2 regions of the Micromonospora sp. GCM10011542 genome follow, and region 2 is predicted to be linked to the other one. Evidence: riboswitches for the same ligand, from Rfam matches in the RefSeq annotation. Region 2 holds a riboswitch; the other holds the start of a gene.
The links. Region 2 has a riboswitch for cyclic di-AMP ahead of ACFOW4_RS01000 (C39 family peptidase). Riboswitches for the same ligand answer to the same signal wherever they lie in the genome.

Region 1 (6,953 bases), on a different contig from region 2:
GAAGTGCCACACCGACACCTGCCCGACCGGTGTGGCGACCCAGAACGCCTGGCTGGCCCGCGGGCTGGACCCGGCCCTGAAGTCGGTACGGGCGGCCAACTACCTGCGTACGTTGCGCCGGGACCTGATGAAGGTGGCCGAGGCGTGCGGGGTGGAGCACCCCGGTCTGATCGACACCGGCGCGGTCGAGATCCTCGACGGCCGCACCGGCTCGACCCCACTGCACGAGGTGTACGGCTACCGGCCGGAGTGGGGGCTGCCGGCACCGGCCGACCGGGCCGAAATCGTCCGGTTGATGACCGGCGAGGTTCCGCAGGGTGGCAGCGCCCCGCCCTCCCCCACCGCGGTCGGGTGACCAGAGCCGGTCACCGGGCCGATAATCCGTGGAGGCGACGTCGGGAGCCACCGTATCGTGGCGCGGTGCTGATCAGACGTGAGACAGCCGCCGACGTCGACGCCATCCGCGCGGTGCACGCCGCCGCCTTCACCCCGCCGGACGCCGGTGGCGTACCCGTCGAGGCGACACTGGTCGACGCGCTGCGCGCCGACGAGGGCTGGCTGCCCGCGTACTCCCTGGTCGCGGTCGCCCCGGACGGCCAGGTGGTGGGGCACGTGGTGGCGACCCGCGGTCGGGTGGCCGGCGAGCCGGTCGCGCTCGGCCTCGGACCGCTCGGCGTGCTCCCGGGCTGGCAGCGGCGCGGCGTCGGCTCGGGGCTGATGCACGCGGTGCTCGGCGCGGCCGACGCCCGCGACGAGCCGCTGGTGATCCTGCTCGGGCACCCCGACTACTACCCGCGCTTCGGGTTCCGGCCGGCCGTCGAGGTGGGCGTCACCCCGCCGCAGCCGTGGGGGCCGCGGTACTTCCAGGCCCGCCCGTTGAGCGCCTGGCGGGAGTCGATCCGGGGCGAGTTCCGCTACGCGGCCCCGTTCGAAGGGCTGTGAGCCCGCCACACGTCCGCCGTCGACGGCCCGCCGACCTCGACGGGTGCGTCACGGCACTCGCCCTGGTGCACCGGGCCGACCGCTATCCGCTGAACTGGCCGGCCGACCCGCAGCGGTGGCTGCGCGACGCCGAACCGGCCTGGGTGGCCGTCGACGACGCCGCGACGATCGTCGGGCACGTGGCCGTGCGCCCGCTGCCCGCCCCGGCGGACGGCCCACCCGCCCGCCCGTCGGCCGAGGTGAGCCGGTTCTTCGTGGTTCCGACCGCCCGCGGGTCGGCGCTGGGTGGCGTGCTGCTGGCCGAGGTACGCCGGTGGGCCGCCGAGCGCGGTCGCGACCTGATCCTCGAGGTGGTCGCCGAGAACGCCGCGGCCATCGCCCGCTACGAGCAGGCCGGTTGGCGGTACGCCGGCACCACCACCGCCGACTGGACCGCCCCGGACGGCCGCCCGGTGGCGCTGCGGCACTACCGGCAACCGGCGGACCCCGCGCCACCACGGTAGCCGCCCGGACGTACCGGTCACGCACGTCCGCCCAGGTCAGTGCGCTGAGGTTGGCCGCCATGCGAACATGTGTTCGTGTCGACCGAGGCCACCATCCTGCACGCCGACCTGGACGCCTTCTACGCGTCGGTCGAGCAGCGCGACGATCCTCGGCTGCGCGGTCGGCCGGTGATCGTCGGCGGCGGCGTGGTGCTGGCGGCCAGCTACGAGGCGAAGGCCCGAGGGGTACGCAGCGCGATGGGCGGCCAGCAGGCGCGGCGGCTCTGCCCGGACGCGATCGTGGTGCCGCCGAGGATGTCGGCGTACACGGCGGCCAGCCGCGCGGTGTTCGAGATCTTCCGGCGGACCACCCCGCTGGTCGAGGGGCTCTCCATCGACGAGGCGTTCCTCGACGTGGGCGGTCTGCGGCGGCTGGTCGGGGCTCCGGTCGGGATCGCCGACCGGCTGCGCCGCGAGGTACGCGAGCAGGTCGGCCTGCCCATCACGGTCGGGGTGGCGCGGACGAAGTTCCTGGCCAAGGTGGCCAGCGGGGTGGCCAAGCCCGACGGGCTGCTGGTCGTCGCGCCCGAACGCGAACGGGACTTCCTGCACCCGCTGCCGGTCGAGCGGCTGTGGGGCGTCGGGCCGGTCACCGCCGCCAAGCTGCGCGAGCGGCGGATCCACACCGTGGGCGACGTGGCGCGGCTGGGCGAGGCGGCTCTGGTGTCGCTGCTCGGCGGGGGTGCCGGCCGGCACCTGCACGCGCTGGCGCACCACCGCGACCCGCGGTCGGTGCAGGTGGGCCGGCGGCGCGGGTCGATGGGCGCACAGCACGCGCTGGGCCGTGCCCCGCACACGTCGGCCGACCTGGACGCCACCCTGGCCGGCCTCGTCGACCGGGTCACCCGCCGGATGCGAGCCGCCGGCCGGTCCGGGCGCACGGTGACGCTGCGGCTACGGTTCGGCGACTACGCCCGGGCCACCCGCTCGCACACCCTCGTCAAGGCCACCGCGGACACCGTGCCGCTGCTGGCCGCCGCACGGGCGCTGCTGGGGGCCGCGCTGCCTGACATCGACCGGCGGGGCGTCACGCTGATCGGCGTCTCGGTCGCCAACCTCGACGACAACCCGGTCCAGCCGGAGCTGCCCTTCGACCGCGATCCGGGCGCCGAGCTGGACGCGGCGGTCGACGCCGTCCGGGACCGGTTCGGCTCGGCCGCGCTCACGCGCGCGGTACTGCTCGGCCGGGACCCGGGCGTCGAGATGCCGCTGCTGCCGGACTGACGCACATCCACGGCCCCGGCACACCGGCGGCGACCTGAGCTGAAAGGCACATCACAGCAGGTGGCGGGTTTAGCCCCGGGCATGTTGGGTGACTGTGCAGGGAATCAGCCTGACAGGGGGGACCACCATGTCCGAGGACAGCAGCAATCGACCGAGCCGCCGCACCGAGCGTCCCGCGGACGTGACGGACCCGCTGCTCTGGCAGCTGGCCGTGGACGTGCTGAGCGCCCACGAGCCGGACGAGAACGGCGCCTGCCGCAACCTGCTGTGCGCCGGCCAACCCTGGCCGTGCGCCGCCCGCAGCAGCGCCGAACAGTCGCTCCGGTTGGCACGCGGCTCGACCGAGACACCCGCGACGGCCGACGGGGGCGAGGGCGCCGCCACCGGCTCCGGCTGGTCGGCGGAGTCGGTGCCGGCGGCACGACGCAACCGGGCGGCCGGCTCCGCGTCGTCGCGTCGCGGGTCCGGGGCGACCGCCTCGGCGGCCTGACGCCGCAGACCGCGCCCACCACACGGGCGCGTCCGACGTCGTCGCACACACGAAACGCCCGACCGGTATCCGGTCGGGCGTCCGTGTGCCGTGCGTCAGAGGCTGAGCCGCTGACCCGGGAAGATCAGGCCCGGGTCGGCGCCGATCAGCTTCTTGTTCTGCTCGTACAGCGCCTGCCAGCCGCCGGCCACCCGCTGCGCCTGAGCAATCTGCGACAGGGTGTCGCCCGGCTTGACCAGGTACGTCGAGCCGCCGGCCGGCGCGGTGCGCCGGTGACTGCGGGTCGCCGGCTGGTCGTCGCGCGAGGACCGCTCCTTCGGCTTCGAGGTCGAGCCGGACTTCGACGTGGACTTCGACGACGAGCCGGAGCTGGTCGACGACCTACCGGACGAGCCGGACGTCGACCCGCCCTTCTTGCCGCAGGTCGGCCAGGCACCGATGCCCTGCCCGTCGAGCACCTTCTCGGCGATCGCGATCTGCTCGCCACGGGTGGCCAGGTCGGCCCGGGCGGCGTACTTCTTGCCGCCGTAGCCGGCCCAGGTGCTCTGCGAGAACTGCAGACCGCCGTAGTAGCCGTTGCCGGTGTTGATGTGCCAGTTGCCGCTGGACTCGCACTGGGCGATCGCGTCCCAGTTGACGCCCGCCTGGGCCGGGGCGGCCGGGCCGAACAGGGCGACGGCGCCGGTGACCGCGCCGACGGCCAGGGCACCGACGGCGACGCGGCGGGTGGTGACCCGTCGGTGACGGGGAACGTATTCAGTTGCCATCTGAGCTTCCTCCACGCCGGCGAGGTCAGCTGTCGGGTTCGGGCCGAGGAGCCCGGCCGCGCGATGGCGGCTTCACCCCGAGGTGACGTGCACCGAGGAACTTGGGTCCCCCGCTCCTGCCCGGTTGACTGGGTTCCGACGGCCGGCGGCAGGATTTGGCGTTACCGGTCGCGGTGTCCACGTTGGCGGACCCGACCGACGTTAGGCACCGTCGGTGACGGTCGCCCACTGCCTGTGAACTTCTTCACCAGCCCCCGCGCGGAGCCCGGCGTAGCGGTTGCGGACCGCGCGGGACTGTGCAGTGACCACGATGGACCGATTCTGATCAGGCCCGCTGCGGCCCACCCGTCCGTCGTCGCGGAGGCGTTCCGGTTCACCCGACCCGGGCACGAGAACGTCGCCGGAGTGCGCCACCTGGCCCGCCGTCGAGGGCTCCGGCCGAGTTGGCATCGGCCGGCGGGAGGCGCTCCCCCGCCGGCCGATACGTCTGGATCAGAGGGTGCGGGCCAGCCGGTCGGCGAGCGCCCGGGTGAACCGGGCCGGGTCGGTCAGCTCGCCGCCCTCGGCGAGCACCGCCAGCCCGTAGAGCAGCTCGGCGGTCTCGGTCAGCGAGCCGGTGTCACCGCCCTGCTCGTGAGCCTTGCGCAGGCCGGCGATCAGCGGGTGTCCGGGGTTGACCTCCAGGATGCGCTTCACCTGCGGGATCTCGTGGCCCATCGCCCGGTACATCTTCTCCAGGGTCGGGGTGAGGTCCTGCGCGTCGCCGACGACGCAGGCCGGCGAGGTGGTCAGCCGGGACGAGAGACGGACCTCCCGGACCCGGTCGGCCAGGGCGGTGCCGAGCCAGCCGAGCAGCTCGGCGAAGTCCTGACGCTGCCGTTCCCGCTCGGCCTCGGCCTCCTGCTTCTCCTCCGCGGTGTCCAGGTCGACCTCACCCTTGGCGATGGAGCGCAGCGGTCGGCCCTCGTACGCGCCGACGCGCTCGACCCACACCTCGTCGACCGGGTCGGTGAGCAGCAGCACCTCGTGGCCCTTGGCGCGGAACGCCTCCAGGTGCGGGGAGTTCTCGATGGTGGTGCGGGACTCGCCGGTGGCGTACCAGATGTCGCTCTGGCCGTCCTTCATCCGCGCGACGTAGCCGGCCAGATCGGTGGGCTCGGCCAGGTCGTGGGTGGAGGCGACCGACAGGATCTCCAGCAGGGTTTCCCGGTTGTCGGTGTCGTCGATCAGCCCTTCCTTGACCACCGCGCCGAACTCGGTCCAGAAGGTGCGGTAGCGCTCGGGGTGGTTGGCCTTCAGGTCCTTGACGGTGGTGAGGACCTTCTTCACCAGGCGACGGCGGACGATCTGGATCTGCCGGTCCTGCTGGAGGATCTCCCGAGAGATGTTCAGCGACAGGTCGTGCGCGTCCACCACGCCCTTGACGAAGCGCAGGTAGTTGGGGACCAACGCCTCGCAGTCGTCCATGATGAACACCCGCTTGACGTAGAGCTGCACGCCGCGGCGGCCCTGCGGGGAGAACAGGTCGAGCGGGGCGTGGTTGGGGAGGAACAGCAGCGCCTCGTACTCGAAGGTCCCCTCCCCCTTCATGTGCACGATCTCCAGCGGGTCGGCCCAGTCGTGGCTGACGTGCTTGTAGAACTCGTGGTACTCGGCCTGGTCGACCTCGTCGCGGGGCCGCGCCCAGAGCGCCTTCATCGAGTTGAGCGTCTGCACCTCGCTGGTGGCGTCCGCGCCGTCGGCGCCGGGGCGCTCGACGCGCATCCGGATCGGCCAGGCGATGAAGTCGGAGTACCGCTTGACGATCTCCCGGATCGTCCACTCGGCGGTGTAGTCGTGCAGGTTGTCCTCGGCGTCGGCCGGCTTGAGGTGCAGGGTGACGGCCGTGCCCTGCGGCGCGGTGTCGACCGCCTCGATGGAGTACGTGCCCTCGCCGGTGGACTCCCAGCGGGTACCGCCGCTCTCGCCGGCCTTGCGGGTCAGCAGGGTGACCCGGTCGGCGACCATGAACGCGGCGTAGAAACCGACCCCGAACTGGCCGATCAGCTCCTGCGAGGCACGGGCGTCGGCGGACTCGCGCAGCTGGCGCAGCAGCTCGGCGGTGCCGGACTTGGCGATGGTGCCGATCAGCCCGACCACCTCGTCGCGGGTCATCCCGATGCCGTTGTCCCGCACGGTCAGCGTGCGGGCGTCCCGGTCCACCTCGATGGCGACGTGCAGGTCGTCGGTGTCGGCGGCGAGGTCCTTGTCGACCATCGTCGCCAGCCGCAGCTTGTCCAGCGCGTCGGACGCGTTCGAGATGAGTTCCCGCAGGAAGACGTCCTTGTTCGAGTAGATCGAGTGGACCACCAGCTGGAGGAGCTGACGCGCCTCGGCCTGGAACTCCAACGTCTCGGTCCGGTTGCTCACACCGTCTCCCTTCTCGGCTCATGCGGATGTTCGCGGAAAGGATACGAGCCGTCACGGGGTGGGTCGCGTCCGCGTCCGGGTCGTATTCCCGATCCGGGTCGCACGACGGGTGATCTGGCTGACTTTGCTAAACAGAAGTCAGACGGATACGGTTCCGGTCATGAAGATCGCTGGAACCACCGCCCTCGTCACCGGCGCCAACCGTGGCTTCGGCCGGCACCTGGCCGCCGAACTCCTCGCCCGCGGCGCGACCGTCTACGCCGGCGCCCGGAACCCGGACAGCGTGGACCTGCCCGGCGTGACGCCGGTGCGACTGGACATCACCGACCCCGCCTCGGTGGCCGCCGCCGCCGCGCTCGCCGGGGACGTGACGCTACTAATCAACAACGCCGGCACCGAGACCGGAACCGACCTGCTGGAGGGTGACCTGGAGCTGGTTCGGCTGGAGATGGAGACCCACTACCTGGGCACCCTGTCGATGGCCCGGGCATTCGCCCCGATCATCGCCGGCAACGGCGGCGGCGCGATGCTCAACGTGCTCTCCGCGCTGTCCTGGGTGAGCTTCCCGGCGGTCGGCGC
Region 2 (6,953 bases):
GGTGATGACGGCCGTTCTGCGTTGGTCCGGGAATCTGGGCGTCGGCTTCACCGGCTGGCGTGGTCCGGCGGTGGTGCTCGGCTTCCTGCTGCTGACCCTGGTGCTGGCCGGGCTGCTGCACCGCTACGTGGAGACGCCGTTGATGCGCCGGCTCGCACCTCGCCGCGGCGGGGCGCCGCCGGGCGGCGGCATCCCGCGACCGCGGACCGGCGACGACGCCGCGGTCACTGACGCCGCGGTCACTGACGCCGTGGTCACTGACGCCGCCGTGATCGATGAGGCCGCCACGGTCGACGACGATGCGGTCGACGACGGGCGACGGGTACGCGTCGACTCGCGCTGATCGCGTCCATGCTGGACCGGAGCCCCGGCGCGGCGACAGCCGACACGCCCGGCGTCGATGCGTGCGGCCGGCGCCGGCGGTAGCGTGGGGCCGTGCCTCCCGTCGCGCTCACCTGTCCGTTGTGGTGGGTGGCGCGCTGGGCGACGCGGCTGCTGACCAGCCTGGCCGTGCTCGCCGCCCTGGCCCTCGGCGCCGGTGCGTCAGCCGCTGCGCCGGCCCAGGCCGGCCCGCCGCACATCTCGGCCGGGGCGACGGGCCCGCCGTCCTCCGGGTGGGTCGTCCCGTGCGGCGCCGCCGACCAGGCGGCCATGATCGCCGTCGGCCAGTCCACCCCGATCGCCGTGAGCCACGCCACCCCGGTCGCGGTCGACCACGCCACCCCGGTCGCCGTGAGCCAGGCGACCCCGGTCGCTGTGAGCCACGCCGGCTCGCCGACGTCACCCGACGCGCACGCGGCGGCGCCCGCCGTCGAGGCCGCCGGGCTGGCCGAGGGTGCCGCCGGCATCGCGGCACGGTGGTTGCCGCGTACCGCCGATCCGGCCACCCGGGCCTCCCGGGCCCCGCCGGCGCGCTGAGTCATCGGGGGCCCGCCCCGCCACCGCGCCTGTCGATCACCCATCTCCGCACCCCGCCCCGCCGAGCCGTGGCCCGCGCCGCGGCGGTCCCGGCGGCCGTGCGGCTTCCACCGCAGCGCTCTTCCCCCGAGGTGCCGACCATGGAGACCGTCCTCTACCAGTTTCTGACCGAGGTTCCGCAGGCCGCCGCCATCTGGTCGGCCCTGTTCCTCCTGGCCCTGACCGTGCTCACCGTGCTGGTCGCTCGCCCCGAGCGGGACCGGCCGGCCGTCGACCCGGCCCCGACGCCCACCGCCCGGGAGCTCGCCGCCGTCGAGGCGGCCGACCTGCGCCGGTACGCCGAGGAGGTGGCCGTCGCCGCGGCCGGCGCGGCGCAGACCGCCCGACGACGTCGCGCCGACTGGCTGGCCGCTCAGGAGGCGACCGAGCGGGCCTGGGTGGGGTACGACGAGGCGGAACGCGCCGCCCGCCGGTTCGCTGGCGCGGGTGCGCTCCCCAGCCCCCGCACGCCCCGCACCCCGACGGAGTACGCCGCCCGGGAGCGGTACCTGCACCGCGCGGCGATGGCGGCGCACTGGCGGGGTGACCTCTCGATGCGTCAGCTCACTGACGTGTTCGCGCACCGCAACGGGTGGGATCCCCGGCGGCACCCGGTCGAGCAGGAGGCGCTGCTGAGTCGCGCGATCCGGGACGGCAAGCTGCTCGCGCATCGCGCCGCGGCCGAGCGTGAGCAGGCCGCGTGGCGGAGTGCCGAGGTGGCCGCCGAGGCGGCTCGCGCGCTCGCGGAGGAGGCGTACGCGGCGGCGGCCCGGCTGCGACCGGTCCGGGTGCCGATCCGGCCGGCCACCACCACGGCGGCCCGCCCGGCGACCGCGGCCCGCTGGCGTCCGGCCCGGGTGGGCTGACTGTCATCGCCTGATGTTGAGGGGGCAGGCGCCGGGGTCGCCCGGCCGAAGATCGGTCCCGACCTGCGGTACGCAGACCGAAATCGTCCCAACCATGCCGTGAGCCGGGTCACACGACACCGAAACGGGCACCTGGCACGGCCGGGCGTAATCCTCACGCGAATGCGGCGTCATTGCCGGCCGGCTGTCCGGTTGTCGACCCCGGGTGCCGCCGTAACCGCTTGTCCCATCGAGTCACGTCAGCGGCGAAACGCGTAAAAATTGCCGCGCCAATTCAGGTTTACGCAGGTGAGCCTGGCTTGGCAGCGCGGGAGAGGACCAGTAGTGTTCGCTCGTCCGATGCGGTTACCGATCGCAAGAGGCGACGCCGCGTCGACCCGCTTAATCGTGATCTACGAGCCGGGGACCCAGGTACGTCCGGGGTGAATCCGCGAGCCACGGCCCGCGGTAGGGCGATCTTCCCGCCCGAATCCGTCAGCTAACCCGGTAGGCGGTTCCGGAAGGAGTTCCATTCCGTGCAGCACCATTCCACCCCCCGGTTGTTCCCCCGCCTCCACGGCGTCGCGGTACCCCCGCTCATTCGTCCGGTGACGGTGAGCTGACCCCCCGGGTCACCGCCCTTCCAGCCCGGCCCGGCCGGGCGTGCACCTGAGCTGCCACCACCCGCGCGGACCACGGTCCGCGCGCTGCCGCCTACCCGGATCCCGACCCGGCCCTGGTGCGCCGCTCTCGCCCCGAACCCGTGGAGGACCCCGTGAAGCACACTCTCAAGCGTCAGCTGCGTCGTCTCGCCAGCGAGCGCCCGTACCAGATCGTCGCCGCGTCCGCCGCGGCCCTGGCTCTCGCGTCCACCACCGGCGCCCTGCTCGCCAACGCCGACGACGCGCCCATCGGCCGTCAGACCGCGACCACCGTCGCCGCCGAACTTCGCAGCGACGCCGCCGCGATGGGCGGGGCGGGTGCCGCCGCGTCCGCGTCGACCAGCGGCTCGCCCGCCACCGCCGTGCCGGCCCCGACCAGCGCCTCCCGGGCCGCCAAGACCAGCGGTGACCCGGACCTGACCCGTAAGCCCGCGCCGCCGAAGCCGCCGGCGTCCAAGCTGCTGAAGTACGACTACCAGGCGCAGAACACCTTCTACAACTGCGGTCCGGCGGCCACCCGCAACGCGCTCAGCGCTGCCGGCATCGATCGCACGCAGGAGGAGCTGGGCGCCAAGCTGGGCACCACCGAGATGGGCACCAACTCGGCCGAGGACACCACCCGGGTGCTCAACGCCGAGGTCAAGGGCTCGCCGTACCGGACCCGGATGTTCCCGAACGCGCCCAGCCCGGCGCAGATGGACCGGCTCCAGGCTGACGTCGTGCGGGCGATCACCGACGGTCGCGGCGTGGTGGCGAATATCGTCGGGGACGCCACCGACACCGACGGCAACTGGCACTCCTACGGCGGCGGGCACTACATCGCCGTGGTGGGCTACAAGGACGAGGGCCGGACCGTGCGGATCGCCGACTCGGCCAACCCGGCCGACCCGTCCTACTGGATCAGCACCATCGACCTGGCCAACTGGATGACCACCCGGGGCTACTCCGCCTGAGTCACGCACGAGGCCCAACGGGCGCCGACCCCCTGCGCGGGGTCGGCGCCCGTTGCCGTCGCGGGCGGTCCGGAGCGCGACGAACCCGTACGCCGGGTGATTGGTGACGAATCCTCCACGATGGACCGACGGTGCGTAGATCCGAGTCTGGCCGGGCGATCGCCGGTGGTCGGGGTGGTGCGCGTCATGACAGACTGCGGCCGTGGCGGAGAAATTGCGCGGCGAGCCGGTCCTGTTGCTGCTGCACGGCATGGGGGCGACCGGGGACGTCTGGTCGCCCTGGGCGCCACTGCTCGAAGAGCGGTGGAGCGGGCGGTGGCTGGCACCGGACCTGGCCGGTCACGGCCGGTCGCCGTCGCTGCCGGAGTACTCGTTCGCCGGGATCGCCGACCGGGTCGCGCACGGCCTCGCCGTCGCCGACCGGGTGGTCGTACTCGGGCACTCCCTGGGCGGTGTGGTCGGTCTGGCACTCGCCGCCCGCCACGCGGGGGTGGCCGTCGACGCCGTGGTCGGGCTGGGCATCAAGGCGGTCTGGACGCCGGCCGAACTTGCCCGCGCCGGCGAGCTCGCCGCCCGCCCGGTGAGCTGGTTCGCCAGCCGCGATGAGGCGGCCCGCCGCTACCTGCGGGTGTCCGGGCTGGAGGGGCTGTTCCCGCCGGACCACCCGGCGGTGGACGCCGGGCTGCGGCAGGTTGACGGCCGATGGCGGCTGGCGATGGACCCCGCCGCGTTCGCCGTGGGTGCGCCCGACCTGGCCGCGCTGCTGGCGGCGACCGACGCGCCCGTACTGCTGGCCCGGGGCGAGCACGACCCGATGGTCACCGACGCCCAGCTCAGAGCCTTCGGCGTACCGGTCGTCACCCTGCCCGGGCTCGGCCACAACGCGCACCTGCAGGACCCGGCGGCCGTGCTGGCGCTGCTGGAGACGTACCGCTGAGCTAGGCGGTGGGGGAGAGCGACGGTGCCTGTCGCTCGGTCGCCTGATCCGGCGTCGCCGCCAGCTCCCGCCGGGCGGCGGCCAGGAACCCCTCGGCGTACGACTCGGCGGGGAAGTCGCCCAGGTAGCGGCGGCGGGTGAGCCAGCGGGCCTCGGCCAGCGGATCGGTGTCCAGCAGGGCGGTCAGCACCTCGTCGACGTTGGACATGTCCCGGCGCAGCACGTAGCCCGACCCGGCCAGCGGGAAGTGCTCGGTGAACCGGTCGCCCTCGTCGCCCATGTCGGTGACCGCGTACGGCTTGCCCGAGTAGAGGTAGTCGGAGATCACCCCGGACACGTCCGAGACCAGCGCGTCGGACCGGTTCACGCACTCGGCCAGGCTCAGCTCCCGGGCTGCGGCACCCACCACGTGCTGCCGCCCGGTGCTGGCCCGGTCGGCGACCAGCAGCTCGGTCAGCCGACCGAGCTGGCGGGCCGAGGCCGGGTTCTGCGCGGTGTACGGGTGGGCGCGCAGGATCACCGTCGCGCCGCGCTCCAGCAGCCGCCGCAGCAGCTTCTCGGCCACCGGCAGCGAGCAGTAGTCGGCGTCGGCGTGGTGCCCGGTCCAGGTCGGGGTGTAGAGCACCGTCGGCTGGGCCAGGCCGCGCACCGGCTCCTGGCGCACCTCGATCGACTCCACCTGCGGGCGGCCCACCACCACGAACTTCTCGGCCGGGATGTCCACCCCGGCTCGGGCGTACCGGTCGATCGCCGCCGGGCCGGCCACGAAGATCCGGTCGAAGATCGCCGACACCGGGTTGGCGCTCGGCGCCTTGTCGCTGTCACCGTGGTGCAGCTGGACGTGGGTGAGCTGGGTGAACCGGATGCAGTGGCTGTTCTTCGCGCCGTGGTTGACGTAGAACGCCGCCCGCAGGCTCGGCACGAAGACCTCGTCCATCGCCCGCAGGGTGGGGCAGTAGACCACCGGGGCCGTGGTGGCGGCGGCGATCGGGGCCAGGAACTCCGGCTCGCGCAGCAGGACCACGAACGGCCGGCCGATCCGCTCCAGGTACGGCAGCCACATGGTGACCTGGTACTCGGAGCCGGGCGGGGCGGAGAAGTAGAGCACGAACTCCGGCTGGTGCTGGCGCAGCGCCCGGGCCACCGGTCCGCCGCCGGCGGCCGGCCGGAACCGCCGCCGGGCCAGGTCGACCGCCACGGCCCCCGCGCCAGCGGCGACCAGCAGGCTGGCGACCAGGGCGACGGCGGCCGGCAGGACCAGCGCCGCTGCCCCGGCGACCACGGCGAGCAGCCCCATCAGGGCGGTGCCGAGCTGCTCGGCGACCAGCGGCGTCCAGGCCCGCACGGGCAGGTTGGCCACCCGGATCTCCAGGTTGCCGGCGTCGCGCAGCGGCCCGACCAGCAGGACCAGGCCCAGCAGCACCAGCGCGGTGGCGACCAGCACAGGGTCGAACCCGGCGTCGAGCCGGCGGGCGTAGCCGACGAGGATCCCGGCGGCGATCAGCGTCGTCTCCGCGACGGTGTCGGCGCCGGGCCGCACGCGCCGTTCCCAGCCGGCCGCCGCGAGGGCGGCCACCGCCAGCAGCAGCCCCCACAGGGTCGCACCGGTCAACGCGACCACGAGGAACGCGAGGACCGCCAGACCGGTACTCAGGCACCGTGCGATCAGCTTCCTGATCAGTGCACCACGCATGTTGCTCCGTTCCCCGCCGTTGTGGCCGACTGATGTCCGACGGTCAGCCGGCGGCCGTGCTGGTCGCCGCGTCCGTCTGTTCCGGCGTCCGCGGGGTCGGCACCCCACCCGGCGCCCGGCGTACGTCGATGACCTGACCGGTGAGGTCGGAGATCAGCACGTCCACCGAAGCCTGGGCGACGGTCTCCGCCGCGAGGAGGGTGTGCTCCGGCTCGTCGCCGAAGGCCCGCGTCCGCATCGGCGTCGCGGTGCGCTCCGGATTGACGCAGTTGACCCGTACGCCGAACTCGGCCCACTCGTCGGCGAGCGCCTGGGTCAGGTTCACCAGGGCGGCCTTGGTCGAGGAGTAGAGGGCGTACTGGGCGCGACCTCGGGTGTAGGAGCTGGACGTGTAGAGCAGCAGCTGACCCTTGGTCTGCTGGAGGTAGGGCAGAGCATGCCGGGCCACCAGCACCGGCCCGACGAAGTTGACCTGGAGCACCCGGTCCATGGTCTCCTGGTCCATCTCGGCCAGCGCGCCCTTCTCCAGGGTCCCGGCGGTGACCACCACGTGGTCGATCCGGCCGGTGGCCTCGTAGGCGGTCTTCAGCGCCGCCTCGACGTCCTCGGCCCGCTCGACGTGGGTGCCGGTGCTGGAACGGCTGAACGGGAAGACCTGCGCCCCGTAGCGCCGGCCCAGTTCGGCCAGGTCGTGACCGATGCCGTAGCTGCCACCGAAGATCACGATGGTGCGGCCGGTCAGTTCCTCGGTGTAGCTGCGGTGGTCGGTCAGCCGGGGCGCCTGCGCCGCCGCGAGCTGGAAGAGCTTGTCCGCCAGGTGTACGTCCACCGGGTGGGTGACTTTGATGTTCTCGTCCGAGCCGTCGATCACCTTGATCGGGGTGCCGGGCAGGTAGCGCAGCACCA

Region 1: linked by a shared signal. The riboswitch ahead of ACFOW4_RS26950 (transglycosylase family protein) and the one ahead of ACFOW4_RS01000 (C39 family peptidase) in region 2 are both predicted to bind cyclic di-AMP.

The regions. Positions count from the first base shown of each region.
Region 1 covers NZ_JBHSBO010000062.1:48,390-55,342, reverse strand. Annotated here, with positions in the region: gene ACFOW4_RS26975 (glutamate synthase-related protein) at 1-355, shown strand, start outside; gene ACFOW4_RS26970 (GNAT family N-acetyltransferase) at 421-942, shown strand; gene ACFOW4_RS26965 (GNAT family N-acetyltransferase) at 939-1,445, shown strand; gene dinB (DNA polymerase IV) at 1,521-2,708, shown strand; gene ACFOW4_RS26955 (hypothetical protein) at 2,836-3,198, shown strand; gene ACFOW4_RS26950 (transglycosylase family protein) at 3,294-3,965, opposite strand; cyclic di-AMP (ydaO/yuaA leader) riboswitch at 3,965-4,136, opposite strand; gene htpG (molecular chaperone HtpG) at 4,458-6,374, opposite strand; gene ACFOW4_RS26940 (SDR family oxidoreductase) at 6,535-6,953, shown strand, end outside.
Region 2 covers NZ_JBHSBO010000003.1:89,885-96,837, forward strand. Annotated here, with positions in the region: gene ACFOW4_RS00985 (acyltransferase family protein) at 1-343, shown strand, start outside; gene ACFOW4_RS00990 (hypothetical protein) at 436-918, shown strand; gene ACFOW4_RS00995 (hypothetical protein) at 1,059-1,823, shown strand; cyclic di-AMP (ydaO/yuaA leader) riboswitch at 2,192-2,331, shown strand; gene ACFOW4_RS01000 (C39 family peptidase) at 2,578-3,417, shown strand; gene ACFOW4_RS01005 (alpha/beta fold hydrolase) at 3,620-4,354, shown strand; gene ACFOW4_RS01010 (CDP-glycerol glycerophosphotransferase family protein) at 4,356-6,047, opposite strand; gene ACFOW4_RS01015 (SDR family NAD(P)-dependent oxidoreductase) at 6,091-6,953, opposite strand, start outside.